3 regions of the Lysinibacillus sp. FSL L8-0312 genome follow, and region 2 is predicted to be linked to each of the others. Evidence: riboswitches for the same ligand, from Rfam matches in the RefSeq annotation. Region 2 holds a riboswitch; each other region holds the start of a gene.
The links. Region 2 has a riboswitch for cobalamin ahead of MHI22_RS13365 (FecCD family ABC transporter permease). Riboswitches for the same ligand answer to the same signal wherever they lie in the genome.

Region 1: it holds a riboswitch for cobalamin, as region 2 does, so the genes downstream of both, cobT (nicotinate-nucleotide--dimethylbenzimidazole phosphoribosyltransferase) here and MHI22_RS13365 (FecCD family ABC transporter permease) in region 2, are expected to answer to the same signal.
Region 3: it holds a riboswitch for cobalamin, as region 2 does, so the genes downstream of both, mmgD (citrate synthase) here and MHI22_RS13365 (FecCD family ABC transporter permease) in region 2, are expected to answer to the same signal.

What each region holds. Positions count from the first base shown of each region.
Region 1 is NZ_JBBOOV010000001.1:4,443,451-4,453,855, reverse strand. It holds gene MHI22_RS22165 (FecCD family ABC transporter permease) at 1-74, opposite strand, end outside; gene MHI22_RS22160 (FecCD family ABC transporter permease) at 67-1,083, opposite strand; gene MHI22_RS22155 (ABC transporter substrate-binding protein) at 1,217-2,224, opposite strand; gene MHI22_RS22150 (CotD family spore coat protein) at 2,692-3,000, shown strand; gene glnA (type I glutamate--ammonia ligase) at 3,108-4,442, opposite strand; gene MHI22_RS22140 (MerR family transcriptional regulator) at 4,498-4,872, opposite strand; gene MHI22_RS22135 (methionine gamma-lyase family protein) at 5,027-6,280, opposite strand; gene MHI22_RS22130 (trimeric intracellular cation channel family protein) at 6,630-7,235, shown strand; gene cobT (nicotinate-nucleotide--dimethylbenzimidazole phosphoribosyltransferase) at 7,310-8,365, opposite strand; cobalamin riboswitch at 8,460-8,635, opposite strand; gene MHI22_RS22120 (DMT family transporter) at 8,708-9,562, opposite strand; gene MHI22_RS22115 (hypothetical protein) at 9,851-10,246, shown strand.
Region 2 is NZ_JBBOOV010000001.1:2,640,774-2,651,178, reverse strand. It holds gene MHI22_RS13395 (NADPH-dependent FMN reductase) at 1-534, shown strand, start outside; gene MHI22_RS13390 (IS3 family transposase) at 915-1,769, opposite strand; gene MHI22_RS13385 (helix-turn-helix domain-containing protein) at 1,754-2,260, opposite strand; gene MHI22_RS13380 (HAMP domain-containing sensor histidine kinase) at 2,477-3,871, shown strand; gene MHI22_RS13375 (response regulator transcription factor) at 3,849-4,550, shown strand; gene MHI22_RS13370 (YdhK family protein) at 4,591-5,160, opposite strand; cobalamin riboswitch at 5,473-5,660, shown strand; gene MHI22_RS13365 (FecCD family ABC transporter permease) at 5,806-6,852, shown strand; gene MHI22_RS13360 (heme ABC transporter ATP-binding protein) at 6,858-7,649, shown strand; gene MHI22_RS13355 (DMT family transporter) at 7,927-8,241, opposite strand; gene MHI22_RS13350 (DMT family transporter) at 8,241-8,594, opposite strand; gene MHI22_RS13345 (TetR family transcriptional regulator) at 8,666-9,244, opposite strand; gene MHI22_RS13340 (hypothetical protein) at 9,452-9,622, shown strand; gene MHI22_RS13335 (endonuclease Q family protein) at 9,723-10,405, shown strand, end outside.
Region 3 is NZ_JBBOOV010000001.1:823,001-833,405, forward strand. It holds gene MHI22_RS04270 (ABC transporter ATP-binding protein) at 1-92, shown strand, start outside; gene MHI22_RS04275 (ABC transporter ATP-binding protein) at 103-903, shown strand; gene MHI22_RS04280 (DUF2089 domain-containing protein) at 1,176-1,541, shown strand; gene MHI22_RS04285 (SHOCT-like domain-containing protein) at 1,555-1,941, shown strand; gene MHI22_RS04290 (hypothetical protein) at 1,951-2,232, shown strand; gene MHI22_RS04295 (NUDIX hydrolase) at 2,288-2,761, opposite strand; cobalamin riboswitch at 3,010-3,204, shown strand; gene mmgD (citrate synthase) at 3,398-4,519, shown strand; gene prpD (2-methylcitrate dehydratase) at 4,618-6,051, shown strand; gene prpB (methylisocitrate lyase) at 6,226-7,140, shown strand; gene MHI22_RS04315 (acyl-CoA dehydrogenase family protein) at 7,185-8,852, shown strand; gene MHI22_RS04320 (enoyl-CoA hydratase-related protein) at 8,869-9,654, shown strand; gene MHI22_RS04325 (enoyl-CoA hydratase/isomerase family protein) at 9,669-10,405, shown strand, end outside.

The DNA.
Region 1 (10,405 bases), 1.8 Mb from region 2:
ATCCAACTAGTTCTTTTGGCAATTTGAAAAGATATACGTTCAGATTTCGTTCGAACTGTCCTATAATTAGACATTTTTCGCTAACCCCTTTCGTGCAATATAAATAAAGAAAGGAGCTCCGATAAAGGCAGTCATTACACCAATTGGCATTTCTAATGGCATGATCACATATCTCGCAGCCATATCAGCTAACAGCAGCAATATTGCTCCTAATACTGCACTGTACGGAATAATCCAACGATAATCCGTACCAACAAGCTGAATCGCAATATGAGGGACAATCAAACCAATAAAGCCAATTGAACCTGCTACAGCAACTGAACTACCTGCAAGAATGATAATAATGAGACCGAGTGTGATTTTCGTAATCATTGTTCGTTGTCCTAAGCCTTTTGCAATATCATCACCTGATTGTAAAATATTTATAGAACGACCCATACCTATTGCCACAACTGTGACCACTAAAATAAACGGTAAAACTGGTATAAGCATGTCAATGCTACGACCTGATACAGATCCCGCTAACCAAAAAAGAACACTTTGTAAGCCTTGTTCATCAATCACTAAAAGCCCTTGCGTAAACGAGACAAATAGAGCTGTAATCGCTGCACCAGCTAATACTATTTTAATCGGTGTTAAACCATCTCTTCCTAACGACCCTAGGAAAAATACCATAGCTCCCGCAGCACCTGCACCTAAAAAGGCAATCCACATATAGCTCATTAAAGAATTGATGGAAAAAAGAGTAATGGCACTAACAATAAAAAATATCGCCCCTGCATTAATCCCTAAAATATCAGGAGCTGCTAAAGGATTTCTTGTTAATGCCCGCATTAATGCTCCCGCGATGGCAAGACTTGCGCCAACTACTGTAGCGATCACAGCTCTTGTAAATCTCGATGTCCGAATAATAACATGCTCCTTATTAGCAGCATCAAAATGAAAAATGGCATCATAGATTGACGAGAAGGGTATGGACGTTTGACCAATAGCTATGCTGATTAAAAATGCCAGCAAAAGGATCAAACAACTGATGAATAAGCCTACTTGTTTCATCGAGGTACTGGAAAGAATAATTCTCATTTTACGCCAACTTTCTTGATCCACAATTTATCTTATGAAAGGGATTGTAGGTTTCTAATATGTCCAATCCCTATAATGAGAGGGCTGTCATTCAAGTATTCTATAACACTTTCAACAGCCCTAGTCTCTTTTACTATTTTTCTAATTCAAACTTGTCATAAATATCGTCTAGCATTAAATTAGCACTAATAAGTCCACCAGCTAGATTCCAATTAATTTCATCTACTTGATAAACTTGATTTGCCTTCACAGCATCAAGCTCTTTCCATAGCGGATGTTTTGTCCACTCTTCATAATTTTTCTTGACTGCGTCATCATTTTCCATAAACATATAAATTACATCGGCATTCATTTGTGTAATACTTTCTTTATCCGTTAGCTTCACGATTTCCAATGAGTCATCTGTTAAATTTTTAGGACCTTGGAAGCCAAGCTCTGACAATATAGAACCTGCATATCCTGTTACATAAATACGTGCATGGTCTGCTCTGAAGTTAACAACTGAAACATGGAATGGCCATTTATCGCCAAGCTTCTCTTGAATTTTTGTTTGGAAATCAGCAACTCGCGTATCCCAATCTCCTAGTAACTCTTTCACCTTTTCTTCCTGATCCATTGCTTGACCCATCATTTCAGCTGTTCCCTTGAAATCAAAAACCGTTTCATGAGCAACTGTCGGTGCAATTTGTGATAACTGATCATAAATTTCCTCATGACGCACTTTCGATGCAATGATTAAATCTGGTTTAAGTTTTGCAATTTCTTCAAGATTAGGTTGCGTTTCTTGTCCAACAATCGCAACGCCATCTAAATCTTTTTTCAAATAATTATAAAAAGGTGCTTCAGCCCAAGATTCTACTGCCCCCACTGGTTTAATGCCCATCGCTACTGCTACATCTGTAGCCCCTTGGTATAGCGTAACGATTTTTGTAGGTGTACCTTCAATTGTGGTAGTGCCCATAGCATGTGTAATCTCACGGCTAGAAGATTCTTCTGTGTTACTTTCTTCTGCTTTGTCATTTTCTTGTGAACTACTACCGTTCGATGCTTTATCTCCACATCCCACCAATAAAAGTGAGAATGTTAAGAATAGCGCAAAAAGAATAGAAACATTTTTATTGCGTAGTGATAATTTCGACATACATTTCCTCCTAAAATATAATCAATAATGATATTCATTATCAATTAAAGAGTATACTGTACGACCGTTTTATTGACAATATCTTTTTTTTCAAAAAACATACTTTTTTAATAATTTTTTATCTTGATTAGCCTACAGCTCCCTCCCATATAGTTTAGAAGGTGTAGGATTTTTGTATTTATTATGAAAATTTCGTCGCAATGATGCTGAGGTGTAATAGATAATTGACTAAAATTCATGGCATTTATTTAAAACAATAGCTCTAAGCAATGTCATTTTGATGTTGGGAGAGGCTTTCAGTAGCTGCTTCTTTCACCCAATATGTATCTAACCAGCTATAGATTTTCTACCATTTCAGCGACTTGTTAGATTTACCTATTCAATAATAGGCAAATAAATAGACCCTATCGACGTATATCTCATATCTTAATAATGAACTACAACTTATCAAAACAGGAGGTAATAACATGTTTCAACGAAGACGCCATCCGGCAAAAGGTCCACACTGCTGTCCGCCACAAACAATGCCAACGCAATTTGATCCACCACAATTTTTACCACCAGAGCAATATGTTCGCACAAATTATATCCATACGGTTGTTCCACATGTACAACCAGCACATGTCACAACAGTAAATAAACATATGATTGATCATCAATACTATTTCCCATGCACAGAGTCTGTTGTTAATGAATGCTGTGAAACACATACAATGTGCGGTATGCCACCTAACCCTTGTCATATGCCACACCATCGTAAACATATGGGCCGTTAACAATAACGATGGGGTGCCATGCTGCCCTATCATGCTCTGGAACTATAGACAAAAAAACGAGTACCTTCCAAGTGAAGAGGCACTCGTTTTTTTATTTTTATTAATTCTTAGTACATTTTTAAATATTGATCGCGTTCCCATTGATGAACGGTTGTACGGTACATATCGAACTCGATTTCTTTTGCTTCTTTAAAGTTTGCGTAAATATGCTCACCTAAAGCTGCTTGCGCTACTTTATCTTTAGCAAGTAATGTTAAAGCATCATCAAGTGCTGCTGGTAAGTTTTCAATACCATTAGCTTGACGCTCTTCTTCCGACATCACATAGATATTGCGATTAATAGCTGCTGGTGGCGTTAAGTTTTGACGAATACCTTCAAGACCTGCCTCTAAAATAACAGCCATTGCTAAATATGGGTTTGCTGAAGGGTCCACAGAACGTACTTCTACACGAGTTGAAAGTCCACGTGCTGATGGGATACGAATTAGTGGTGAACGGTTTTGCGCAGACCATGCTACATAACATGGTGCTTCATAACCAGGTACTAGACGTTTATAAGAGTTTACTGTTGGATTTGTTACAGCTGTGAAACCTTGTACATGTGCAAGAACACCCGCCATGAATTGCATAGCTGTTTCAGAAAGACCTAATTCTGTAGCTTCATCATAGAATGCATTTTCTTTACCTTTAAATAGTGACACGTTAAAGTGCATACCAGAGCCTGCTTCACCAAATAATGGTTTTGGCATAAATGTAGCGTGCAAGCCATGTTTACGTGCAATTGTTTTAACAACTAATTTGAAAGTTTGAATGTTATCACAAGCTGTAACAGCATCGGCATATTTAAAGTCAATTTCGTGTTGTCCTGGAGCTACTTCATGGTGAGATGCTTCAATTTCAAAGCCCATTTCTTCTAGCTCTAATACGATATCACGGCGGCAGTTTTCACCAAGATCTGTTGGAGCTAAGTCGAAGTAACCACCATGGTCATTTACTTCTAACGTTGGTTCGCCTTTTGCATCTAATTTGAATAAGAAGAATTCTGGCTCAGGCCCTAAATTGAAGCTTGAGAAGCCCATATCTTCCATTTTTTTAAGAATACGTTTTAGGTTATTACGTGGGTCACCAGCAAATGGTTCGCCTTTCGCAGTGTATACGTCACAAATGAGACGTGCCACTTTCCCTTTTTCAGAAGTCCAAGGGAATACTACGAAAGTATCAAGATCAGGATATAAATACATATCAGATTCTTCGATTCGAACGAAACCTTCAATAGATGAGCCATCAAACATCATTTTGTTTTCTAATGCTTTGTCTAATTGACTTACAGGAATCTCAACATTTTTGATTGTGCCAAGAATATCTGTAAATTGTAAACGAATAAAGCTTACGTTTTTTTCTTCGATGAGACGTTTAATGTCCTCTTTTGTGTATTTACCCACAGTTTTCCACACTCCTATAATTTGTCTAGCTTTTATGTTTACCCTACCCTATTTATTAATAGAATCGAGATAAATCCCCTCGTCGGATGGATGATTTTTGCATGCGCTGAGCTTGACGCATTTCTTCGCGCATGATTTGGCGTAATTCTGAATCACTTAAATCTTGTTCATCTGTAGCAACAGGATCTTTCTTTTTAGCAAATAATTTTTTAATCTTCGCCATATTCATACCCTGCTCTAAGTAGTCTTTAATTTCAAGCAATGTGTCGACGTCATTTAATGAAAACATTCGACGATTGCCTTCTGTTCGGTGCGGCTCAATTAAATGGTGTTCTTCATAATAACGAATTTGTCGTGCCGAGAGTTCAGTTAATTGCATCACAATACTCATTGATAATAACGGCATAGTTCGTCTAATTTCACGACTCATTTAAGTCCTCCTCCAATACCCGCTTATCATATAACGAAATTTTTTCACTGTCAACCAACCATGTGAGGTTTCCTAACATGTAAGGCGTTATTTTTTTCAATCCGATAGAAAATTGTAAAAAACTATTCAAATTTAAGGTTTATTTATTTTCATATTACTTTTTTTGAATGGCTTGAACAGCACTACAAATAGCAAATTTAACATGTTCATATGTTAGTCCACCCTGGATAAAGGCTGTATATGGTGGACGGATTGGACCATCTGCTGTCAGCTCAATGCTGGAGCCTTGAATAAATGTTCCCGCAGCCATAATGACATCATCTTCATAACCAGGCATATAAGCTGGTTCTGGAGCATAATGGGCATTTATTGGAGAATTGGCTTGTATTTCACGACAGAAGGCAATCATCTGCTGTGCAGTTTGGAAGGAAACGGATTGGATTAAATCCGTACGATTTGCATCATAGCTTGGAGAAGTGCTCATTCCGATTTCCTCCAGCATAGCTGCTGTAAAGATCGCACCTTTTAAGGCTTGTGATACGACATGTGGGGCTAGGAAAAATCCTTGATAAAAATCTCCTAATGTATTTAATGTTGCCCCTGCCTCTGCCCCAATACCTGGAGATGTCATACGATACGCACATTTCTCTACTAAATCTGCACGGCCAGCAATATAGCCACCAATTTTCGCCAATCCTCCACCAGGGTTTTTAATGAGTGAGCCTGCCATTAAATCAGCACCAACCTCTGTAGGTTCCTTCGCCTCTACGAACTCACCATAGCAGTTATCTACAAAAATAACGGCATGTGGGGCTAATTTGCGCACCTTTACGCACATATCAGCAATTTCTGCAATCGTAAAGGATGGACGTGTCGCATAGCCTTTCGAACGTTGAATGGCAATCATTTTTGTTTGCGTAGTAATGGCTGCTTCTACACCTACCCAATCAATTGCTTTATTTTCCACTAAATCCACATGTCGATAGCCTATTTTATAATCTTTCAGTGAACCGGTATCTTTGTTACCACCATCAACAATGGATTGCAATGTATCATATGGCTGACCAGAAATATAAAGCAGCTCATCACCAGGACGAAGGACACCGAATAGACTAAGCGTGATTGCATGTGTTCCTGAAATAATTTGTGGTCGTACAATGGCAGCCTCCGCCCCAAAAACTTCCGCATAAACACGCTCTAAATTATCGCGTCCCTCATCGTCATAGCCATAGCCATTGGATGGATGTAAATGATAGTCACTTACTTGATGCTTGCGAAATGCTGCTAGCACCTTCTGTTGATTATAAAACGCCATTTCTTCTACCTTTGCATGATAGGGTCGAACTTGCTCCTCTATTTTTGACGCTAAGGATAGCGTTTGTGCTGATAAATTAGATGTAAACGTCATTCTTTTCTTCTCCATTTCACAATTGTCCCGCATTTCAATCAGTAAGATCTATCGACTCTCTAAATTGACTTCACTCATTCTAGAATTCCCTAAATAACTACTGGTATATCAACGCTTTTGACGAATGTTTTTCTTTATTTCAATAACATCTTATCAATTTGTATGAACCCCTGCAAAACTTGCCTATTGTTTCTAAGCGAATTTTACGCTAAGCTAATGTGCGGACTTACTTCAAGAAGCGTATGTAATGACTGATTTTGGCTATTAAATTCATAGATTCTGTTACGTCAAAAAAAGTCTTTTAACTTTAAAAAAAGAAGTTCATTTATTGATAGAAGGGGTGAAAGGGATGGCTTGGGAGGTTTTTAGTATTATTGGAACAATTGCCTTTGCTATTTCTGGGGCAATCATTGCCATGGAAGAAGAATACGATTTATTCGGTGTATATATACTCGGTATTGTCACTGCTTTTGGTGGAGGAGCTATTCGAAATTTACTCATCGGGCTGCCTGTCACAACCTTATGGGGACAGGATATGATGTTTCAAATTGCACTAGCTGCGATTACGATATTTTTTATTTTCCCGCATCATCTGATTCAGCATTGGCATCGTTGGGGCAACTTCACAGATGCCATTGGCTTATCCGCGTTCGCTATTCAAGGTGCACTCTATGCCGTGAAGCTAGATATGCCAATTAGCGCAGTCGTTGTAGCTGCTGTTTTAACAGGTTCAGGTGGTGGTATTGTGCGAGATTTATTAGCTAGACGGAAGCCACTAGTTCTCCGTGATGAAGTCTATGGTGTTTGGGCTGCTCTCGCAGGGCTTGTTATCGGATTTGAAGTTTTGACTGGAGACATTTTCCTTTATGTATTATTTGCAGTGATTACAGCATTACGCATTCTTTCCTATATGATGAAGTGGCGTTTGCCTTTGCGAAGGTTGAATCGGGCATAGATACTGTAATTGATAAAAAAATGAATAAGCGCAAAGAGTTCATTAACTATTTGCGCTTATTTGTTATTCAGTAACTATTTAGCCAAAAGATTCATGGCTTCTTCTAATGTCACCATATTTTTCATCATAGAACAAGCAGCATCTAAAAGAGGAAAGGCTAGAGCAGCACCAGAGCCTTCGCCTAATCGCATGTTCATATGCAGCATTGGCTCTACACCAAGTAATGATGCGGCAATTTTAGCCCCTGGTTCCTCTGAAGCATGGGAAGGTATGATAAAGTCTTTTACTTTCGGTTCAATTTGATAAGCAATAAGCGCAGCAATAGTCGAAATAAAACCATCAATAATAACAGGTTTTCGGTGACTTGCGGCAGCCAGCATGATACCAGCCATAGCCCCTATCTCTAGCCCTCCAACTTTAGCTAGAACATCAATGATATCGTTAGGATTGGGTTTGTTGAGAGTAATTGCTTTTTCAATTACTGCTGCTTTATGAGCAATCCCTCCTTGACCAACTCCTGCGCCAAACCCTGTTATTTCAATAGGGTCATAGCCAGTCAAAGCAGCTAATATGGCAGTGCTCGGCGTTGTATTACCAATGCCCATTTCACCTGTTCCAAGTAGGTTGGCTCCTTTTGTGATTTCATCTGTTGCCACATGAATCCCCACTTCAATGGATTGAATAGCCTCTTCTCTTGACATAGCAGGGCCCTGTGCCATGTTATCTGTGCCATGCTTAATTTTATGAATGATGACACCTGCATCAAGCGGAATATCTTCTTTTACCCCAACATCTACTGTTACTACCTTTGCATTGGTAATGCCCGCAATCGCACAAACGCCTGTACCTCCTTTAGGAAAATTTAATGTTTGAAAGACCGTAACATTTTGTGGATTCGTTGTTATGCCTTCCTCACAAACGCCATGATCTGCTGCACAGACAATCATCACTTTTTTATCGACCATTGGATATAATTGTCCTGTTATGCCTGAAAGCTGTACGGCAAGTGATTCTAGTTTACCCAAGCTACCTGGGGGCTTACAAAGCGCATCAATTCGCTTTCTAGCTTGGTCCATACTATTCATATCAGCCTCTTGGATATTTTGAATCGTGTCTTGTAATAATTGCATTATTGTTTCTCCTCTCGTTCTACATGAAGACAAAATAAAAAGTCTGTAGTTTATTGTCATGACAAATAAACTACAGACTTTTCCATCATCTATATACTTCCGAAGCAAGTAGGCAGGTCTCCTGGCTCAAGTTCAACATATCATCGTGCCTTCCCAGCGATTCGCTAGTGGCATTTACGATGACACTCCCTTATACAGTGGCGGGTCCGCTAAAGTTTTTCACTTTATTCCCTATTCTCCCTATTGGGCACCTAATGCTTTTATTAAACTATTTATAATCTACGACAGCGTATTTTTTCTGTCAATATTAGAATACTCGCCTTGTACCATTTCTTCGGTTACCTATTCTTTTTCTATTTCGCTTAGCAATGTTGAGCCTAATAATAGGACCGCTCCTATTATTTGTAGAAGCGCCATTTTTTCTCCTATAATCATCGTGGAAATTACTAATGATGTCAGTGGATCAATATAGCTAAGAATGGCTATACTTTGTCCTTTTAACTGTGACATGCCTAAAAAGAACAATAAAAATCCAACCCCTGCATGGACAATGCCTAATGTAATTAAGAATAGGACTGATTCAAAACTGATTTTCATGACCTGAAATCCTGTAGTTCCAAGTAGATAGAAGCTAAGGAAAAATGCTGCTAAAGAAAGTTGAATCATTGTATTTTCTGGTTCCTTTAAGCCGCATATAAATTTATTTGTCAATGTTAGCGCTGTGTAAAAGCATGCCGCGATAAGACCGTAGACAATGCCTATAAAATGCTCACTGTCCCCAGTGCCTTGACTTTGGACAATCAAATATAGTCCGATAAGGGCCACACAGACATACATTATTTTTCTGCCAACTAGCTTCTCTTTTAAAATAATTGGAGATAAGCAGATAACGAGTACTGGTGCAAAATAATAACTCAATGCAGCATTGGCAATCGTTGTTGCTTTATAAGCCTGAAATAAAAAAATCCAGTTCCCACACAAGGCGATACTAGAAAGTATTAATTTCCACTTATTTTTTATAATCTCTAATTTCGAAAAATTCCCCTTTTTATAAATAAAAATCACTTCTAAAAAACAAGCACCTATTAAACTCATCCAAAAAGCGATTTCACTTGAAGTTAACGGAATATACTTGGCAAAAACACCAACTGCTCCAAAAATAATCATGGATAATACAAATGCTAATTTTCCGCTCATTACAAATTCCTACTTTCTACGTATAAAGTATTAACCTATACAGTAGAATCTATTGAAAATGAGCAAACTGTTATTGTATGCCTAAACAGTAGATTCTACTGTAAAGACATTGTTGGGGGTGCTATTGAACGAAACATACAAAATCCCTCCTTCACCTACTTAATTGTAACATATTTCTGAAAATTAAAGAGTAAGTTTTATAAAGAAAGGGATCACTAATCCCTTCATAATATTACGAGTATGTATAATGTAAGGTAGGTCATAAATTTTCTTTGAGGAGGAATTAGGATGAATGCAAGAGAATTGAGAAATGCCATTGCGGAGACTTGTGAAAATTATGATAGTCACTACGCTCAGTTAGTGAAACCAATCAATCAGTTATTAATGAATGTCGATGCTAGTATAAGTAACGAAACAGCGAATATAATCATCGAAAATTTGAAGTTATATTATAGCGGGGATAAATACATGACGGAATGTCACTTCGATGAGAGTGAAAATTTCTTAAAAGATGGTCTTGAACTTCTTCAAAAGGGGGATCTTGCGAATGGTGCTTTACAAATATATGGTGCTGGTTTAAATTTTTCCAGTTATGCTTTAAAGGTTCGTGGGCAAAAAAATGTGAATCCGTATATTAACTTTGAAAAAAATTTCAGCCTCATCATGAACACACTCCGAAAATAAGTATATAAAAAAGGTGATGTCAATGATAGAAACAGCCACTTTGAAAAGCGAGAGGTTGATTTCCGTTCCACCAGCGTCCTTTCAGGGGGCGTCCGATGATGAGCCGCTTCACTCACTGCGTTCGCTCCAAGGTCCCCTCTGTGACGCTAAATCCCCTAG
Region 2 (10,405 bases):
GTAGCTATCGTTGGTAGTATCCGTAAAGAATCTTATAATATGCAATTAGCTCAATTTATTCAAAAACGTTATACAGAAAAGTTAGATCTTGAAGTTTTAAGCTTAAAGGATCTACCAATGTATAATCAAGATATCGAAAATGAAGCACCGCAAGAGGTTCTTGATTTTAAAGCAAAAGTAAAGGCGGCAGATGCTGTACTATGGGTGACACCAGAATATAATGGTACAGTACCAGGCGTTATGGTCAATGCCATTGATTGGCTATCTCGTGTAGATAAAGTAATGATTGGTAAACCATCTATCATTATGGGTGCATCTATGGGGAACTTAGGTACTGTAAAAGCGCAATTACATTTACGCGATATTTTATTCTCTCCTGGCATTAACTCACCATTACTAAGCGGCAATGATGTTTACATTGGTGCTGTTCACACTAAATTCGATGCAGAAGGCAATTTAACTGATGAAGGTACAGTAAAATTCCTTGATGTAGTCATCGATAACTTTTTAAACTGGGCAAAAAAATACATTTAATTAAAATCTGACCCATAAGTATACTTTACTTATGGGTCATCTTATTAGAAAAATAAGAATGGCAGTTGAGCAAAGCAAAGTTGATTTCCTTTGTGAACGATCACTTTGTTCTTTGCATAGAGCTAAGCTTTCAAGGATCATCCGATAAACTGTTTCACCCACATTATTCTCTCCAAAACTACTTCTGTGACGCTAATCCCCAAGGAGTCGCTTGTTTTTCTTCAATCAATCCACTACTCATCAACTAATTTTATAGCAAGTCAGGTTAACGAGGATAGCTTAAGCAATATTAAGTACTAAATTAATTAACTGTTGCTGACGTACATGGGTTGTGACAATCGTTTTATAAAGTTGTGAACTGACCCCAAAAATTTGAACTTTTAAGAAACTCTTCGAAACTCAACTGGACTTTTTCCGTTGAGTTTTATTTTTATCCGCTCATGATTGTAGTAGTGGATAAAGTCTACTAACGCTTTTTTGAATGCTTCGTAGTTCTTAAACGTTGTTGCGTATAGAAATTCTGATTTCATAATGCCAAAAAAGCTTTCTATCACGGCATTATCTAAACAATTTCCTTTCCGTGACATACTTTGCTTGATTTCATGTGTTGCCAATAACGCTTTAAAACGTGGTATTTGATATAACCATCCTTGATCAGAATGGACGATTAAGCCACTCTTTTTCGATAACTTTGTATACGTAAACGCCTTCTTAAAAGACTGTTGAACTAACTCAAAATTAGGTGATTTTGATACCTCATACCCAACGATTTCTCGATTGAATAAATCTAATACAGCGGATATATAGATTTTTTGACCGTTTATTTTAAACTCCGTTACATCGGTTACCCATTTCTGATTGGGTGCAGTGGCTTCAAAATCACGTTGGATGACATTCTCTGCGACATAGCCGACTGTCCCTTTATACGAACGGTATTTTTTAGGGCGTACCGTCCCTTTTAAGCCCAATTCTTGCATCAATCGTTGGACCGTTTTATGGTTGATGAAAAACCCTTCATTTCGGAGGGCTAAACAAATACGACGATAGCCATAACGCCCCTTATGGTAATGAAAAAGCGTCTGAATTCGTTCTTTGATCGTTTGATATTTATCTGGTTTTACCCATTTTTGGAGATGATAATAATACGTACTTTTCTTAAGTTTCGCGACTTTTAATAGAGCTTGAAGAGGAAAATCCAACCTTAGCTCATAGACAGCTCTTACTTTTTCTTGGATTTGAAGGCATCCTTTTCTTGAACTAAGGCTTTCAACTTTTTTAAATAGGCATTTTCCATCCGTAAATACTCAATTTCGGCTTTTAACTCATCCGTTGTTTTTCCATTTAAATCGGACGAAGGTGGTTGTTTTTTTGGCATTGATTGGCGCTCCTTTTCTACTTGATAGAGCACCTCACCAGCCGTTGACATCCATTGTTTTTTCCATCTCCGAACGGTTTCACGGGAAGGAATATTAAACTTCGCAGCAGTCTGAAGGAGCGAATCGCCCGTCTCTATCAGGTGTTGAATTACTTTTATTTTAAAAGAATCTTCGTAATTCGTGAACCCTTGAGGACGAATAATTCCTTCGATGCCATGATAGCGATATAATTCAATCCATAATCGAATGTACTGTCGATCCCTCTGTAATCGATTGGCAATCTGATACGTACTTTCTTTTTCTTCAAAGTAAGCTAGAACTGCGGCTAATTTTTGTTCATCAGAAATCACTACCTGCACCCCCTATAGTAGATTTTTAAGTCCAATATTTTGGGTGCAGCTCATTGTGCCGAATCCAAGACCCTGCACAAGAAGAAGCATTAGCATCAAGAAATTTCCCTTAGTGGAGGTCCATTTCGTTATAGACATTTTTTTAATGTTGTTTCTGCATGAAATCTTCATACTTTCACGCTATACTTTTAAGAAATTCTAAAATGGTGGTTACAGATGAGAAAATTATCACTAAAGCTGGGCATCATCTTTTTTATTACATTATTTTGTATCGAAACATTTATGATGTTTTTTTTACATGTCTCCTTAACCAATTCTAGAGTTGAGGAAGAGCTAGCAAGTTTGCAAGCAAGGGGAAATTCACATCGTACGGTATTAGAACAGAACTTCAACGAGGAAACGCTAGCACATGTGGTACTTATGGAATCTAATGAAAGTACGGATGTAGTAGTGACTGATTATGAGGGAACAATACTGGTTTCTTCGCAGCCTGATTTAGAAATTAGTGATATGATCCATAAGATTGAGGGAAAAATACCGTATGAGGGAAGGATCTTACAAGATGATTGGCAAGAGGTTCAAGCGATTGCCACTATTAGTCCTATTCAAAATCAGCAAAGAACGATTGGCTATGTCTTTATGTTTCAAAATACAGACTCCATTCATGCGTTAATGAAACGCTTAAATAAACATTTTCTCATCGTTGGTATAGTATCTGGTCTTGTCACTATAGCAGTCATTATCGTTCTATCTCGAAAGCTTGCTAAACCATTAATTCAAATGAAAGAGGCCACATTGAAAATGAGCAAAGGTGATTTTACAGTCGCCCTTTCTACCAATGGAAAGGATGAGCTTGGGGATTTATCGAATGCTATACAGCTGTTGTCTAACGATCTGAATCATTTAAGGCATGAGCGTAAGGAATTTTTATCGAGCATTGCACATGAGCTTCGCACACCTCTAACCTTTATTAAAGGCTATACCGACATTCTTTCGAAACGGGATTTAACAGAGCAGGATCGCCAAAAGTATTTAGCCATTATAATAGAAGAAACAAATAGACTTTCTCGATTAATTAAAGATTTATTTGATTTAGCTAAAATGGATGAAAACTCGTTTGTGATTGAACAACAAAACGTACATTTAAATTCATTTTTTACAAACATTGAAAAAAAGCTAAGCCCTGCTTTTCAAGAGAAGGGTATACATTTTATTGTACGTTATGAAGAGGGCTTGACAGTATGGGCAGATGAAGCAAGGCTAGAGCAAATCCTAATAAATCTATTAAATAACGCATTAATCTATTGTGCGTCAGGAGATACGACTTCAGTCACCGCAAAGAAACACAATGATGTTTTAAGCATTATCGTTCAAGATACAGGGAAGGGGATTCCAAAGAAGGATTTACCCTATATTTTTGAACGATTTTATCGAGTGGAAAAATCTCGTAGTCGTGCTTTAGGTGGTTCTGGACTGGGGCTTGCTATTGTCAAGGAACTTGTACAGGCGCATGGGGGCGAAGTGAAGGTTAGCAGTGAAATAAATAAAGGAACTACTTTTGAATTATCTTTTAAAGGGGTAGAAACAGATGAAAACCATTTTATGCATTGATGATGAGCCAAGAATGTTAGATTTATTAACCCTTTATTTAGAGCCGAATTTTTATTGTAGAGCTATGTCTTCCGTTCAAGAGGCTTTCGATTTTTTAGAAGATGGGCATGCAGATTTAATTCTTTTGGATGTTATGATGCCAGAGATGGATGGGTGGCAGGCGTGCCAAGAAATTAGGAAGTTTTGGGATGTACCCATCATTATGCTTACTGCAAAAGGAGAGCATGCGGATATTGTCAAAGGCTTAAACCTCGGTGCTGATGACTACATATTAAAACCCTTCGATGAGGAAGAGTTATTAGCACGTATATATGCGGTATTAAGAAGATCGAAAATAGAGGAAAAGGTTATTAGCTTTGAGGGTCTTCGCTTAGATAAGGAATCCTTTGAATTATATTTTCAACATGAGGCAATTCCCCTAACACCAAAGGAATTTTCCATGCTTGTTTTATTTTTAGATCATCAAAATAAAGTATTTTCTAGAGAACATCTAATCACCACAGTCTGGGGATATAATGTGACAATTGAAGATCGTACCATTGATTCTCATGTGCGTAATTTACGAGAAAAATTAAGAAAAAGTGGGTTCCCTGCGGATGATTACTTGCAAACAGTATGGGGTATCGGCTATAAATGGCATAAGTCAATTGATAGAAAACCGTTACAACACAAAAGCTAGAAAACAACCTCTGCCAGAAATGCTGGAGAGGTTGTTCATATTATTTTGAGGTTAATTCTTCTTCTGTCACCCATTTATGATTTTTAACAGCTTCACCATTTGTGGTCGAAGTGTAATCAACCATATAAACAGTCGTTTGGATAGCCTCCTCAATACGGACAGTCGCATTTTCCATACCTTCCATATGCGCTGCGTCCGTTTTTACTTCTGTGCCAGGGGCTAGTGGTGCTTCTTCTGGATCAATCAATTCTTCATGAATCACCCACTTATGATTTTCTACACGCTTTCCACCGGAAGTTGGCTCATAGGAAATAACATAGGCAGTCGTGTTATAGGCACCTATTATTGTTGCTTCGGCATCTCTCATACCGTCCATATGTCCATCCGTAATAATCACGTTACTTCCAACAGAAAACTTCGGATTATCCGCGTTCTTTAATGTGGATGGTACTTCACCTGAGCTTGAGTGGTTCATCGTAGAATGATCCATTTCTTCAGCAGTGTTATTGGAAGTAGATGCAGGCTTCGTTTGCTCCTCCGCACAAGCTGTTAAACTAATGAAGGCCGTTACTGCTAGAAGTCCAGTAGACCATTTTCTTTTAAATATCATGTAATATCCTCCTCACTATTTTCCCTTACTGTAGCAAACAAATGTGCAGAAATGATGGATGTCAATTGCTTTTTGACATGAATGAAGAGAGCGAAATGTTATTGATGTATGTGATAGGAAAAGTGGCTAAGATGTGGTGGAGTATCCTCCCATGCCAAAACTATTAAGTAATAGATAGCCAATTTATAACGAGCAAATAGCTATTGTGCTCAAAACTGCGAAGATACAGCTTATATATTGTTCTTCCTTAGAAATAAAATTCCATGTAGACTAACAATCTATAAAAATGTATGATAGAATCGTCACAATTTTATAAATTCAAATACTATTGGTGTGCCATTTTATAATGTCACTTAAAAGGGAAGTCGGTGTAAGTCCGACGCTGTCCCGCAACTGTAACGAGGAGTCCTATAATATTATTTGCCACTGTGGAAGAATGGGAAGGCAATTATAGGGTGTTGAATCGAAGCCAGGAGACCTGCCAGTTAGTAATACCTGTAATGCCCACGAGGATGCAAGCAATTACGGACAATAGCTGGATTTTTTCTGACTTTGTTTATTCTAGGGTATTTCTATGCGTCGTTGCGTATGGAATACCTTTTTTTATTGCTTCATTCATCACTATTCAGTAGGAGTTTGAAACAGATGAATAAAAAATTTATGTTATTTTCCTTCGTACTTTTTATGGTATTAATTGTTTCAATGACCTTTGCTGTAATGGTTGGCTCAGTTTCAGTTACACCATTATATGTATGGAAAGTTATTCTTTCTAAAATCCCCTTTATACAAAATGCCATAGAGCAGGATTGGAGTCGCTCACAGGAGATCATCATCTGGCAAATAAGAGCACCTCGTGTTTTGCTAGCTGCTATTGTTGGAGCGGGGTTAGCCATTGCGGGGGCAGCGATTCAGGCGCTTGTACGAAATTCCATTGCTGACCCGTATATTTTAGGGATTTCTTCAGGGGCAGCCGTCGGAGCGACATCTGTGATTATTTTAGGAGCCTTTTCATTTTTAGGTATTTACGCGCTTTCAATATCAGCCTTTCTAGGATCATTACTTGCCATTGCACTGGTGTTTTTCTTATCTCGTGTTGGGGGACGGGTTTCTATTTTTCGTCTGTTATTGGCAGGTATGGCTGTTTCCTTTATTTTAACGGCCATTTCTAATTTTATTTTAATGATGTCAAAGCAAGAGGGGGCTTTAAAAGCTGTTATGTTTTGGATGCTAGGTAGTCTAGCAGGAGCTAAATGGAATAATATTATCATTCCAGCTTCCATATTTTTCGTCGTATTTGGGCTTCTCTGGCTACACTATCGAAATTTAAATTTACTTTTACTTGGGGAAGAAGCGGCAGTGACGTTAGGCGTTAATCTTCAGCAATTTCGGATTCAGCTTATATTACTTGTCTCCCTGTTAACAGGTGTACTGGTGGCAGTCAGTGGCTCTATTGGTTTTGTAGGTCTAATTATCCCTCATATAGTACGTTTAATTGTGGGATCTAACTATAAATATGTGATACCGATTAGTGCTTTAATAGGGGGGATTTTCTTAGTGTGGGCTGATGCCTTTGCTCGAATTATCATTGCTCCTCAGGAAATGCCAATTGGTATTATTACAGCCTTTTGCGGAGGTCCATTTTTCATTTGGCTACTCCGTCGCAATAATTATTCTTTCGGTGAAGGAGATTAACTTATATGACATTAGAAGCAAAGCAAGTATCATTCTCCATTAACGATCAACGTATACTACATGAAGTAAGTATTCAAATAAAGAAAAAGCAGTTTGTTGGGTTAATTGGTCCTAATGGTAGTGGCAAATCAACATTGCTAAAAAATATGTATCGTCTTCTAAAACCTGAAAGCGGGACGGTATTATTAAATGAGCATGATATTTTAAAGCAATCTAGTAAAGCAATTGCGAAGAATTTAGCTGTTGTTAGTCAAGATACACCTGTTTTATTTGATTTCACTGTACATGATTTAGTTAGCATGGGGAGAACGCCACATAAAAAACTGTTAGAGCTAGATCAAGAGCAAGATTTTCAAATTGTTAAAGATGCTTTGAAGCAAACAGGTATAGCTCATTTAGAAAAACGAAGCTTTAGCTCCCTTTCAGGTGGAGAGAAAAAACGTGTAATGGTTGCACGAGCACTAGCACAGCAAGCACAAGTGCTTATATTAGATGAGCCAACGAATCATTTAGATATCCAACATCAACTTCAGCTTATGGACTTAATTCAAACCTTACATTTAACAGTAGTTGCGGCTTTACATGACTTGAATATTGCGGCAATGTACTGTGATCAAATTTACGTGTTGCAGCAAGGTCGAATCGTGTGTCATGGGACACCGGAGGAAGTGCTAACACCAGCATTGTTACAAGAAGTATTTGGTGTTTTTGCTGATATTCAAACACATTCCTTGACTGGTAAACCATACCTCACGTATGTTCCTGATCAATTCGCAAAGAAGGTCAGTCAAGTTTAAAAAAGTAAGGACAACTAATTTACATAATATATTCATTATGAAAGTAGCATTTACGAAAATACATGGCATAGGAAACAGTCATATCAGGAAGAGTTCTTATGTTTCTTAGTTAGAAAAATAGTCAATGTTTATACAGGAGACGGATTTTTCATTAGCTAGAGTAATGACCATCTGTTTTTAATTATAAAAATGTAACAGGTTCAAAGATATACTCAATGGTTTAAATGACAAAGGACATTCCTCGATATAAGAAGGATGTCCTTTGATTGTAATTTAATTAAGATACGGCCTTTAACCCTGCTACACCTATGATAATAGCGATGATACTGATAATTCGTGGTAGATTTTTGGATTCACCAAAGAAAATGATATTGACAAGCACTGCACCGACAGTACCAATACCTACCCAGACAACATAGGCAATGCTTAGCTGTAAATAATTGAAGGAAGCATATAAAAGGGCAAATGATAATCCAAAGCCACCGACATATAATAATAAATTTCGTATCGTTTTATTTTGACTATAAAAGCGTAATCCAATAACACCTATAATTTCGGCTATTGCTGCTAATAAAATATATACCCAACCCATTATGCATTCACTCCTTTCTTTTCATCGTGATCTGTTGGTGCGTTATCTGCTAATTTTAATCCAATAACGCCCGATATTAAAATAAACATGAAAATACCTTTAATCGCATTAAACTCTCCATCGAAAATAAAAATGTCCATTAACGTAGTGCCAATTGCACCTGCACCAGCGAAAATAGCGTATACGGTACCAGTAGGTAGGTTTTCACAAGCTTTTGATAAGAAGTGAAAATCGATAGCAATTATAGACACAATAATAATCCAATGCCACCAGGAACTTGCTACATTAAAACCAAATATCCAAAACAATTCAAATAAACTTGTTAGACCGACATATAACCATTCTTTTTGCATAATTAAAATCCTTTCATTAATAGAATTAATGACTGACGTTCAGTCATTTTGTAGATAAAAGAGAACGTCACTTACGCGTGACGTAGGCCAAGTGCATGATATAAAAAGTCTAGAAGTTCAAGCTTAAGCAGTGTCATCGTTTCATCCTTGCTGTCATCAAACAAATAAACTTGTTCTGCGGCAGATTCAATTAGACCAATAATAAGCTTTGCTGACCGTGATGGATTAATTGAATCTCGAATGATGCCTTGTTGTTGAGCCGTTAATAAGAAATTACTCATCCAATCATAGTATGGTGCATAAATGCTTTCCCATTCTTTTAAATGCTCTGTTTGTGCAATTCCAGCATAAATGAGTGCAACGATATCACCATATTCCTTTGTGATCGAGAAAATGATTTCAACAACCTCTTCAAGTTGCTGATCAAAAGGCTTATGATCTGAAACACCTTCATCTACGGTAGTAATAATTCTTTCTACCATATTTTTTGCAATAGCTGGCATGACAGAAAGGCGTGATGGGAAGTAGAGATAAAATGTTCCTTGAGCAATCCCAGCAGCTTTGACGATATCTGAAACCTTCGTCTTTTCAATTCCTTTTTCGCGAAAAACTTCAATTGCAGCTTGAATAATTTTTTCTTCCTTTGACATGCAATCCCTCACTTTTGCCTTACTTGTTTAGTATGTTACAGGATGAGAAAAACAATGTCAATAAAAAATGACTGAATATCAGTCATTTTCATTCAACAAACGTTTGGAAATTAGCTAAATCACAAAGCTTTAAGCAATTAAGTTGAGGTGGAATGAAGTATACTTTTTTTATTTCAGGGAACTTTATGAGTGAAAGGATTGATGATAATGGAAGACATTAAATTTGCTCAATTAGATCCACAGCAACTTGCGAAAATTAACGAGCTTGAAAAAAAGATTGGTGTGACATTAGTTGCCTATGATTCATCGTCAGGGTCATCACATAGTTCAGGTGCTTATGAGACAAATAATAGCACTACCACCAATCATCCATCATAATAAAGTGAGAAATACCTTGCTGTGATGTAAGGTATTTTTATCTTGAGTCCGCTTGAACAAAAAAATTTACGTACTTGAAATACTAAAGGGAGCGATTGAAATGCAAACATTTTATGCAGATTTACATATTCATATTGGGCGTACTTCTAGTGGGCGAGCAGTGAAAATTACTGGCAGTAAAACATTAACATTAGCAAAAATTTTAGAGACTGCTAGTGCTAGAAAGGGATTAGATATTATTGGGATTATTGATTGTCATTCACCCGAAGTAATCGAAGAAATGATGGAGATGATTGAACAAGGTGAACTACAGGAATTAAAAGAGGGCGGCCTACGCTTTCAGGAAACAACGTTGATTCCAGGGTCGGAAATCGAAATTTACGATCAATATTGTCATGGACCTATTCATGTGCTTGCTTACTTTCCAACACTGATGCTAATGAAGCAGTTCTCTGATTGGATGTCCCAACATATGAAAAATATCCACTTGAGTTCACAGCGAATTTATTGTGACGGTCTCATATTACAGCAAAAGGTGCATGAATTGGGAGGTCTGTTTATTCCTGCCCATGTTTTTACACCATTTAAAAGTTTGTTTGGTAGAGGGGTTGAGCGTAGCTTAACAGAAGTCTTTGATCCGCAGCTTATCGATGCCATTGAATTAGGGTTAAGCTCTGATACCAATATGGTAAGTCGTATCAAAGAATTACAAGCATATACGTTCGTTAGTAATTCTGATGCCCATTCGCTTGGAAAACTGGCACGTGAGTATCAAAAGTTACA
Region 3 (10,405 bases), 1.8 Mb from region 2:
AAATCATTGAGCAAACGAATGTCTATGATTTCTTTGATGCACCTCAGCATGCCTATACAAAGAAACTATTACAAGCAAGAATGCTATTTTAGAGGTGAAAAAATGACGCTGCTAGACGTGAAAAATATTGATATGCATTACGCTCAAAGACCATTTCTATTCCAGCGTAAGCAGGAAGTTCCCGTATTACAGAAGGTGTCATTCTCACTTCAGGAGGGGGAATGTCTAGGAATAGTCGGTCAAAGTGGTTCAGGAAAAAGCACATTAGGTCGTATTATTTTAGGAATCGAACGACCAACAAACGGGGAGTTGCTCTTTCAAGGTGTCAATTTATACGAAGCACCAAGCAAGCATAAAAAAAGAATACGTAGAGATTTACAGGCAGTTTTTCAAAATAGCTATCATTCATTTAATCCGAAGCAGACGATTTTTGAAATACTCGAAGAACCGTTTCTGAATTTCGAGCATTTTAGCAAAACAGAGCGACAACATAAAGTAAGGGAATTACTAGACTGTGTAGAGTTAGAGAGGGCAATGGCTCAAAACTATCCTTCGCAGCTTAGTGGGGGGCAACAGCAACGAGTCAACATCGCTAGAGCTCTTGCGCTAAAGCCAAAATTAATTGTCTTAGATGAAGCGATTAGCAGTCTTGATATGATTTTACAAAAAAAGATTATACAATTACTACAAACACTTCAAAAAGAGCGACAGCTTGCTTACATTTTCATTTCGCATGATTTACAGGCAACACGTTTTATGTCAGACCGTATCCTTGTCATGCAGCATGGTCGGCTAGTGGAGGAGATTGGCAAGGATGGAGCATATGAGCATCCTGCTTCACAACAATTATATCATGCTATTTTGCCTTCACACCCGCGAGAAAGAAAACATAAAACGAAATGATCATAATATAGAAAACACGTATACAATGGGCATGGAGGTATGGGCTGGTAATGATAGAGGCCAGTTGGATTACCTCATTTGCTCCAAACATTAGTAAGAGTCATCTATTAAAGAAACGCCATTTTGCATTAGAATGGTGTTTTTCTTTTTATTAATAATATTAATCAGGTAATTAACTTTATTGATATTTTCATTTAATAAATTAATTTTATTATTTACTTTTTTAAATTATTTGGTATATAATCAATTTAACTTAAAGGAAGGAGTTCACTATGGCTTATCAAGTAATCACAAATTGTCCTGTCTGCAGTAAAACATTGAAAATTACGAAGTTACAGTGTTCTCATTGTCAAACGACGATTGAAAATGAGTTTGAATTGTCGAAGCTAGCATCCTTATCACAGGATCAGCTTCATTTTGTGGAAGTATTTTTAACATGTCGAGGGAATATTAAGGAAGTAGAAAAGGAACTGGGCATTTCGTACCCAACTGTGCGAGGCAAGCTAAATGACATTATCTCATCCCTTGGCTATGTCCAAAAGAAGAAAAATGAAGTAGACGAGAAAAAAATTGTAAGCATGTTGGAAAATGGCGAAATCACAACTGATGAGGCCATAAAACTCTTAAAAGACGAATAGGGAGGAATGCTACATGAAAGAGGAAATTACTAAAGTGTTAACCATGATTCAAGAGGGAAAAATTGATGCTGATAAAGGGTCAGAGCTGATTCAAGTGTTACAAGAGAAAGAGGAGTCAGGTAATAAATTTCTGGAAAAAACGAAGTATTTAGATAAAACGTTAAAGGTTCGTGTGGTGTCCACTGAAAATGATAATGTCACTGTGAATTTGCCTATAAAACTTGTCAAGGCTGTGTTAATGGCTGGACACAGTATCGCTGCGAGTATTCCGCAATCGGAAAAATACGTGAAAGATATCGATATCAATCTTCTTCTTGAAGCCATCGAAAATGAATTAGATGGACAAATTGTGGACATAAAATCGGCAAACGGAGATACCGTTTCAGTTTTCATTGAGTAGAGGCGACTTATGATGCATGTAAAAGTGAAAGCAAAAGACGTTCGTTTTACCGTTCCTGTTCCATATGCTGTGCTAACCATTGTTCTTTCCATTTTGACTTCAAAATGGATTCAGCAAAGTGTCAACAAATGGACAAAGGCATACTTCGACAGAAAAAAAATCGACTTTTCCTTTCCATTCATTGACAAAGAAATGCTCAAGCCTATTATCAAGGAACTACAAAATTATAAAGGGCTCGTGCTAGTAGATGTCAAGGCACAAGACGGTACAGAGGTTAAGGTTAGACTGTAATAACCTAATAGTTAAGATGGGAGCATGTTTTCATAAAAAGCATGCTCTTTGTTATTTAAAGAGAATTCTTTGCAAAAGAACTATCTAAATTCCACAATTTGTCCTCTAGATTGTCTAAGAGTGTTTTTGTTCTTTTCTCAAGATGATCTGGTAGCTCATTTTTACTGAAATAGGTAAGATTCAAACTCTCACCATCCCTCATCTCTAATACACCACTGACATTTTTCGCACTATAAAGATGAATAACTGTATAGATTTCATCCCCATTTGGATATTGAAAATAATAATTTGGCCCTGAAAAAACACCAATCAAGTCCAATTCATTCGCTACCAGTCCTGTTTCTTCATGAAGTTCACGGGTAGCAGTTTCATTCAGTTCCATTGAGCCACCAGGTAATCCCCAATCCAACGTATCTGAACGATGTTGAAAGAGAATTTTCTTGTCATCGTTGACTACAAGAATTGTCGCCCCGATACTGATAATCGGTCTACTACCGATGTGTTTCCTTAATTCTGAAATATAGCCCATATGTGCTCCTCCTCTATATTATAAAAAAACTATTCGCCTTTCTTATTATAAAGACCTCTATTTTACTTATAACCCTTGAAAATGGAGTTATGGGTATAGATGAACAATCTTTTTTTGTACAAAATAATGCTCAAAAATGCAGAATAGTCAATCAAAAATGAAAAATAGCTTTTTATAATCAGTCTTTTCTGAATTTTACCTATATTGATTGTTTTGAAAACTCTATGTTAAGGTAAATAGACAAATTGAATATGCTAAATTTTGGTGGTTCAAATGGGGTTCATTCCATTTGATTAAAAGGGAAGTTGGTGAGAGTCCAACACTGTCCCGCAACTGTATTTAGGAGCTCGATAACAAGGCCACTGTTTTGTTTGTCAAAATGGGAAGGTGTTATTGAAGTGTTGATTATAAGTCAGGAGACCTGCCACAAAATAAGCATCAATTGACCTACGAGGATAGGGAGGTGTTAGCTACTGCATGATTTTTGTGAATTCCTGTAAATTCACTGTTATTTGGTCTGTCATGCTTTTGTAGATTAACAACTTCTAAAAAGGGGTAGAAGTTGTTTTTTTGTTGTTCTTTCGTGTTGGAATGGTAACGCTTACAAGAATAATTAAACAAAGGGGCTGTCATTGAATGGAGTTAACTTATTCACCAGGTCTTGATGGGGTCATTGCTGCTGAAACAAAATTATCTTTTTTAGACACTGTAGGAAGTCAAATAGTTATTCGAGGCTATGACTTGATTGAATTATCACAGCGATATTCGTATTTAGATATTGTGTACTTATTGCTGCATGGAGAAATACCAACTACCGAGCAACAGGCTGACTTACAGGACAAATTAAAAGCACATTATCAGGTTCCACAAGAGATCTTCCAAATCTTCAAGCTCTTGCCTAATGAAACACATGCGATGGATGGACTGAGAACTGGAATTTCTGTTTTAGCAGGCTTTGATCAGCACATCAATGATCGTTCTACTGAAATGAACTTGACGCGAGCTTATAGACTTTTAGGCGGTATGCCTAACATCGTAGCCAATAGCTATCGTGTCTTAAACGGACAAGATGTTGTGGAGCCAGATAGTCAGCTTTCCTATAGCGCCAATTTTTATTACATGATTACTGGTAGAAAACCAACGGCGTTAGAAGAAGAAATTTTTGATCAGTCTCTCGTTTTATATAGTGAGCATGAGATGCCAAATTCGACGTTTACAGCTCGTGTTATTGCCTCTACACAATCTGATTTGTACGGTGCTTTAACTGGAGCTGTCGCATCATTGAAAGGAAATTTACATGGAGGGGCCAACGAGGCAGTCATGTACATGCTTCTAGAAGCCAAAACAGTAGCAGGCTTTGAAGCCTTGCTGAAAAATAAACTGCAAAATAAAGAAAAAATTATGGGCTTTGGTCACCGTGTTTATATGAAAAAGATGGACCCAAGAGCACAGATTATGAAAGAGGCTTTGCATAAATTATGTTTGGCACAAGGGGATGATCGCTTATATCACATGTGTGAAGCTGGTGAGAAGGTGATGGCACAAGAAAAGAGCTTGTACCCAAATTTAGATTATTATGCAGCACCAGTATACTACATGCTTGGCTTGCCAATTGAAATCTATACACCTATCTTTTTTGGCTCACGAACGATTGGCTTATGTGCTCACGTCATTGAGCAGCATGACAATAACCGATTATTTAGACCTCGTGTCCATTATATTGGCGAGCGTCATAACCTTGAAGAATTGTCGGTATAATCAAGTTTTAACAACTCGCCATAGAGCTGATGGGCATTCTGACCAATGCCTATCAGCATACTAGTATATCAAATTCATGCCTTGAAAGGAAGATATAGATGATTAAAACAAATGACATATCTAAGACAGATCAATTACTTACAGATATTGCGGATTACGTAGTCAATACAACTATTACAAGTGAAGAAGCATACGAAACGGCACGCTATGTATTATTAGATACATTAGGGTGTGGCATTTTGGCCTTACAATATCCTGAATGCACGAAACTTCTTGGCCCAGTAGTACCAGGCACAGTCGTTCCCAATGGTACACGAGTTCCAGGCACTTCCTATGTTCTTGATCCTGTAAAAGGTGCCTTTAATATCGGTTGTATGATTCGTTGGCTGGATTACAACGACACTTGGCTTGCGGCTGAATGGGGACACCCTTCTGATAATTTAGGGGGCATATTAGCTGTGGCTGATTATTTGAGTCGCGTGCGTGTTGCTGAAGGGAAAGAGCCACTTAAAATGAAAGACGTATTAGAAATGATGATACAGGCCCATGAAATACAAGGTATTCTCGCATTAGAAAATAGCTTAAATCGTGTTGGGTTAGACCATGTACTGTTTGTCAAAATTGCGACAACAGCTGTTGTGACAAAGGCATTAGGTGGCACTCATCAGGAAATTGTCAACGCCTTATCAAATGCTTGGATTGATAATTCGAGCCTACGAACATATCGCCATGCACCGAATACGGGTTCTAGAAAATCATGGGCTGCTGGTGATGCAACAAGCAGGGCAGTACACTTAGCCATGATGGCTGTGAAAGGCGAAATGGGCTATGCAACGGCCTTATCTGCACCTGGCTGGGGCTTCCAAGATGTTCTCTTTAATAAGCAAGAATTAAAGCTTGCTAGACCACTAGCATCTTATGTGATGGAAAATGTTCTATTTAAAGTTTCTTATCCAGCTGAATTCCATGCACAAACAGCTGCCGAATGTGCCGTTCATTTACACAATGAAGTGAAAAATCGTTTACAGGACATTGAACGCATTCAAATTACGACCCATGAATCCGCTATACGAATTATCGATAAGGAAGGACCTCTTAATAACCCAGCTGATCGTGATCACTGTCTTCAATACATTACAGCAATAGGGCTTATCTATGGCGATATTACAGCAGACCACTATGAAGATGAAGTGGCTGCAGATCCACGTATCGATAATTTAAGAAATAAAATGGTGGTTGTGGAAAAACCCCAATATACAATTGATTACCTAGATCCTGAGAAACGTTCGATTGCCAATGCTGTTCAAGTTTATTACAAAGATGGCACATCATCTGAGCTTATTGAATGTGAATATCCTTTAGGACACCGTTTCCGTCGTGAGGAAGCATTCCCTCAAATCATCGATAAGTTCCAGCAAAACATTAGCACCCATTATTCTCAAAAACAATACAGCAAGATTAATGAAGTTTGTGCTGATCAAGCACTTCTTGAAAATAGTGCTGTTCATGAATTCGTTAATTTATTTGTTTAACTTCTTTCAGGAAATTAAAGCCTCTGGCGAATGTCACGAATCGGGAAGGAGTTAATAAAGGATGTTAGCCTAAAATCCTCCCATCCTTGCGATAACGGCTAACTGACCTGCATCACAACCACTTTCGGACGTAAATATGCCGAGGCATCATTGATTATTAGGAGGTTTTTATAGATGGCGTGGATTGTAAATGAAGCAATAGCACAAAAACAATTGGCTGAACAATTTCGAACACTCATTACTCGTTCAACGATTTTACAAATCCCAGGAGCTCATGATGCAATGGCTGGCTTAATGGCTAAAAAAGTTGGCTTTGAGGCATTATATCTTTCTGGCGCTGCCTACACTGCCAGTAGAGGTTTACCTGATTTAGGCATGATTTATTCAAATGAAGTTGCACAGCGTGCGAGCGAAATTATTCGTGCGACTAATTTACCGCTGCTAGTGGATATCGATACTGGCTTTGGTGGTGTCTTAAATGTTGCCCGCACAGCTCGTGAAATGGTAGAAGCTGGAGTAGCTGCTGTACAGCTAGAGGATCAAAATCTTCCCAAAAAATGTGGTCATTTGAATGGGAAAACACTCGTTGCTCAAGAGGAAATGATACAAAAAATAAAAATGATTAAACAAATAGCTCCTACGTTAGTAATTGTTGCCCGCACAGATGCAAGGTCTGTAGAAGGTTTAGAGCAGGCTATTTTAAGAGCTAAAGCTTATGTAGCAGCTGGGGCAGATGCCATTTTTCCAGAGGCTCTCCAAACAGAAAAAGAATTTAAACATTTTGCTAGTGAGCTAGATGCTCCGTTATTAGCCAATATGACTGAATTTGGACAAACACCGTATTATACGGCTAAGGAATTTGAAAAGATGGGCTATTCGATGGTTATATATCCCGTTACATCGATGAGAGTAGCAGCCAAAGCCTATGAGCAAGTATTTGGCTTAATAAAAAAGACAGGGACTCAAAAAGAAGCTATTGAGGATATGCAAACAAGAAGTGAATTATATGAAACCATCTCCTATTACAAATTTGAAGATTTAGATAGTGAGCTGGCGAAAACCATCTTACCTAAAGAGGAAATAAAGTAGGAGAAAAGTTTACTTTTCTCCTCTTTCTTTCAAGGAGGACTAGCATGGATACATTAGAAAACAAAATGACCATTTTTACACCTGAGGACTTTCAGGAGGAGGAAGGGCTCATAGCAAAAACCGCAGAGCTGTTCATCAAACAAGATGTCGCTACTAATATGGCAGCTATTGAGCAGCATCAATATGACATCACTCGTCGGTTATTTCAAAAAGCTGGTGATCTTGGTTTACTAGCCATCGAAATACCCGAGGCCTATGGAGGGCTAGAACTTAATAAAAAAATTTCCGGGTTAGTTGCAGAAAGGATGGGCTATGGCAGCTCATTCAGTGTATCTTACAATATTCACGCAGGAGTCGGCACATTGCCCTATGTCTATTTTGGCGATGCGTCCCAAAAGCTGAAATACCTACCAAAGCTAGCTTCAGGTGAATGGATTGGCGCTTACGCTCTGACGGAGCCAGACGCAGGCTCAGATGCACTACATCCCAAAACAAATGCCATTTTAAACGAGGACGGCTCTGCATGGGTAATAAATGGTGAAAAGCAATGGATTACCAATGCACAGCTAGCAAATCTCTTTGTTGTTTTTGCGAAAACGAGTGAAGGCATGACTGCATTCATTGTAGAACGTACATTTAGCGGTGTATCTATTGGACAAGAAGAGGAGAAAATGGGCATTAAAGGCTCCTCGACTGCTACGCTTATTTTACAGGATGTTGTCGTGCCGAGGGAAAATGTTCTTGGCGAGGTTGGAAAAGGCCATAAAGTAGCGATGAATATATTGAACATGGCACGCTTAAAGCTAGCTTTCTCCAACATCGGCACTTCCAAACAGGCACTTCAGTTAGCTGTAACGTATGGTAGGGAACGGAAGCAATTTCACCAGCCAATCGTTCATTTTACCATGATACAGGAAAAACTTGCGGATATGGCAACCTCCATCTATGGGGCGGAAAGTGCTGCATACAGGACAGCAGGAGAAATAGATGATGCGATGGAAGTTACGGATAAAGAGTCAATGGTTCAAAAAATAGCTGATTTCGCTCTGGAATGCGCACTCAATAAAGTCAATTGCTCAGAAGTGCTTGGGAAAATTGTAGATGAAGCTGTACAAATCCATGGTGGCTATGGCTATATGCAAGACTACGAGGTTGAACGCTTATATCGTGACGCTAGAATTAGCCGTATTTTTGAAGGAACAAATGAAATCAACCGTTTAACAATGGCGAAGCTACTATATAAGAAGTATTCACAAGCAACATCTACCGAAAATGCTCCAGTAGCATATCAACCAGCAGAAAAGAATCAGCAATACATCCGTCTTGCCAAGTACTTAATGCAAATAGCCATCGCTGTCATTGCTGACGCACAGATTCAATTGGAGCAAGAGCAGGAATATATGCGTCTGCTAGCTGATATAGCAAAAGATATTTATGTTATGGAAGCTTCTTTACTGCGGACGGAAAAGAACGCATGTGACAATATGAAGCATTTGATGACAGATATTCTTTGTCAGGAAGGCTATCGTAAAATAGAAAAAAGGACAATCGACATTATTTGTGCTGCTGAAACAAATGAACAAAAGCGAAAAACAAGGTTAGATCATATTCAGCGCTTAAACATCCCACTCCATCAGAATCTCTTTATGAAAAAGCGAGAGATTGCAAGAGGGATCATCAACAATCCAAAATCGATCAGTTCATTATCATAAACAGGAGGGAAAAATCATGGTTGATACATTTGCCAATGTTAGTAAAGAAGATTCCATCACGCTTATTCATTTAAATCATCCACCAGCAAATACGTTGTCATCAGCTTCTATTGAACATCTTCGTGTCATTTTTAAAGAATTAGCTGAGGATGAAGAGACGAGAGCCATCATTGTGACCGGCTCTGGACGATTTTTTGCTGCGGGAGCAGATATAAAGGAATTTGTTGCTGCCTTTGGGCAACAGGATAGAGCATTACAAATGGCTGAGGCAGGCCAAGCGCTATGTGATGAAATTGAAGCCATGAAAAAGCCTGTTATTGCTGCTATTAATGGGCCAGCCCTTGGAGGAGGACTAGAGCTAGCGTTAGGCTGTCATTTCAGGATTGCTTCAAGTAATGCCATTGTTGGTTTACCAGAATTAAAGCTTGGCTTACTGCCGACATTCGGAGGCACTCAACGACTGAGCAGAATAACAACGCAAGCAAAGGCTCTACAATTAATTTTAACAAGCAAGCAATTAAGTGCTGATGAAGCACTACAACTAGGTATTATTCAAGTGGTGACGGAGCCAGATGAGCTTCTGCCAACTGCCAAAGCCCTTGCTCAGTCTTTTGTTGAGGGCAAAAGTATGACAAGTGTATCCCGTACAATTGAATGTATAATTCAAGGTGGGAAGGATCATCTCCAAAAAGGGTTGGAATTAGAACGAACACGCTTTGCTGAGTTATTTTTAACAGCGGATGCTAGAGAAGGCGTTCAAGCGTTTATAGACAAAAGACAGCCCAACTTTAAACATTTGTAAGGGAGGAAACTACTATGACAAATGAAGTAATATTTTCCGTCAGTGAGGGTGGCGCAGCAAGCATTACGCTGAATCGTCCTCAAGCTTTAAACTCACTTTCTATAGAAATGCTAAAGCCCATTGGTGAGAAACTAAAGGAATGGCAGGCGAATGATCAAATTCACTTGATTATTCTAAGAGGTGCTGGCGAAAAGGGCTTTTGTGCTGGGGGTGATATTAAAACACTCTATAAAGCTCGCTCCAGTCAGGAAGCTTTCCAAAATGCCGAAATCTTTTTTGAGGAAGAATATCACATAGATAGGGCAATCTATCACTACCCAAAGCCTATCATTGCTTGCCTTGATGGCATTGTCATGGGAGGTGGGGTTGGTTTAACGTATGGGGCTAGCCACCGAATTGTGACAGAGCGAACAAAATGGGCTATGCCAGAAATGAATATTGGCTTCTTTCCTGATGTTGGAGCTGCCTATTTTCTAAATAAAGCGCCTGGCTATGTAGGATATTACTTAGCTTTAACAGCTTCGATCATCCAAGCTGCAGATGTTCTCTTTGCTAATGGTGCAGATAGCTATATGACGAGCGATCATTTACACGCATTCCTCACACGCATTGAACAAACGAACTGGCATACAGTGGAAACTAGCACAGCTCTAAAGCAATTAATAGAGGACTATTCAAGTACACCAACAGCAAACAGTGAGCTTGCCAGCCTTCAAAATGAAATCGATCAACATTTCTCAAAACATACAGT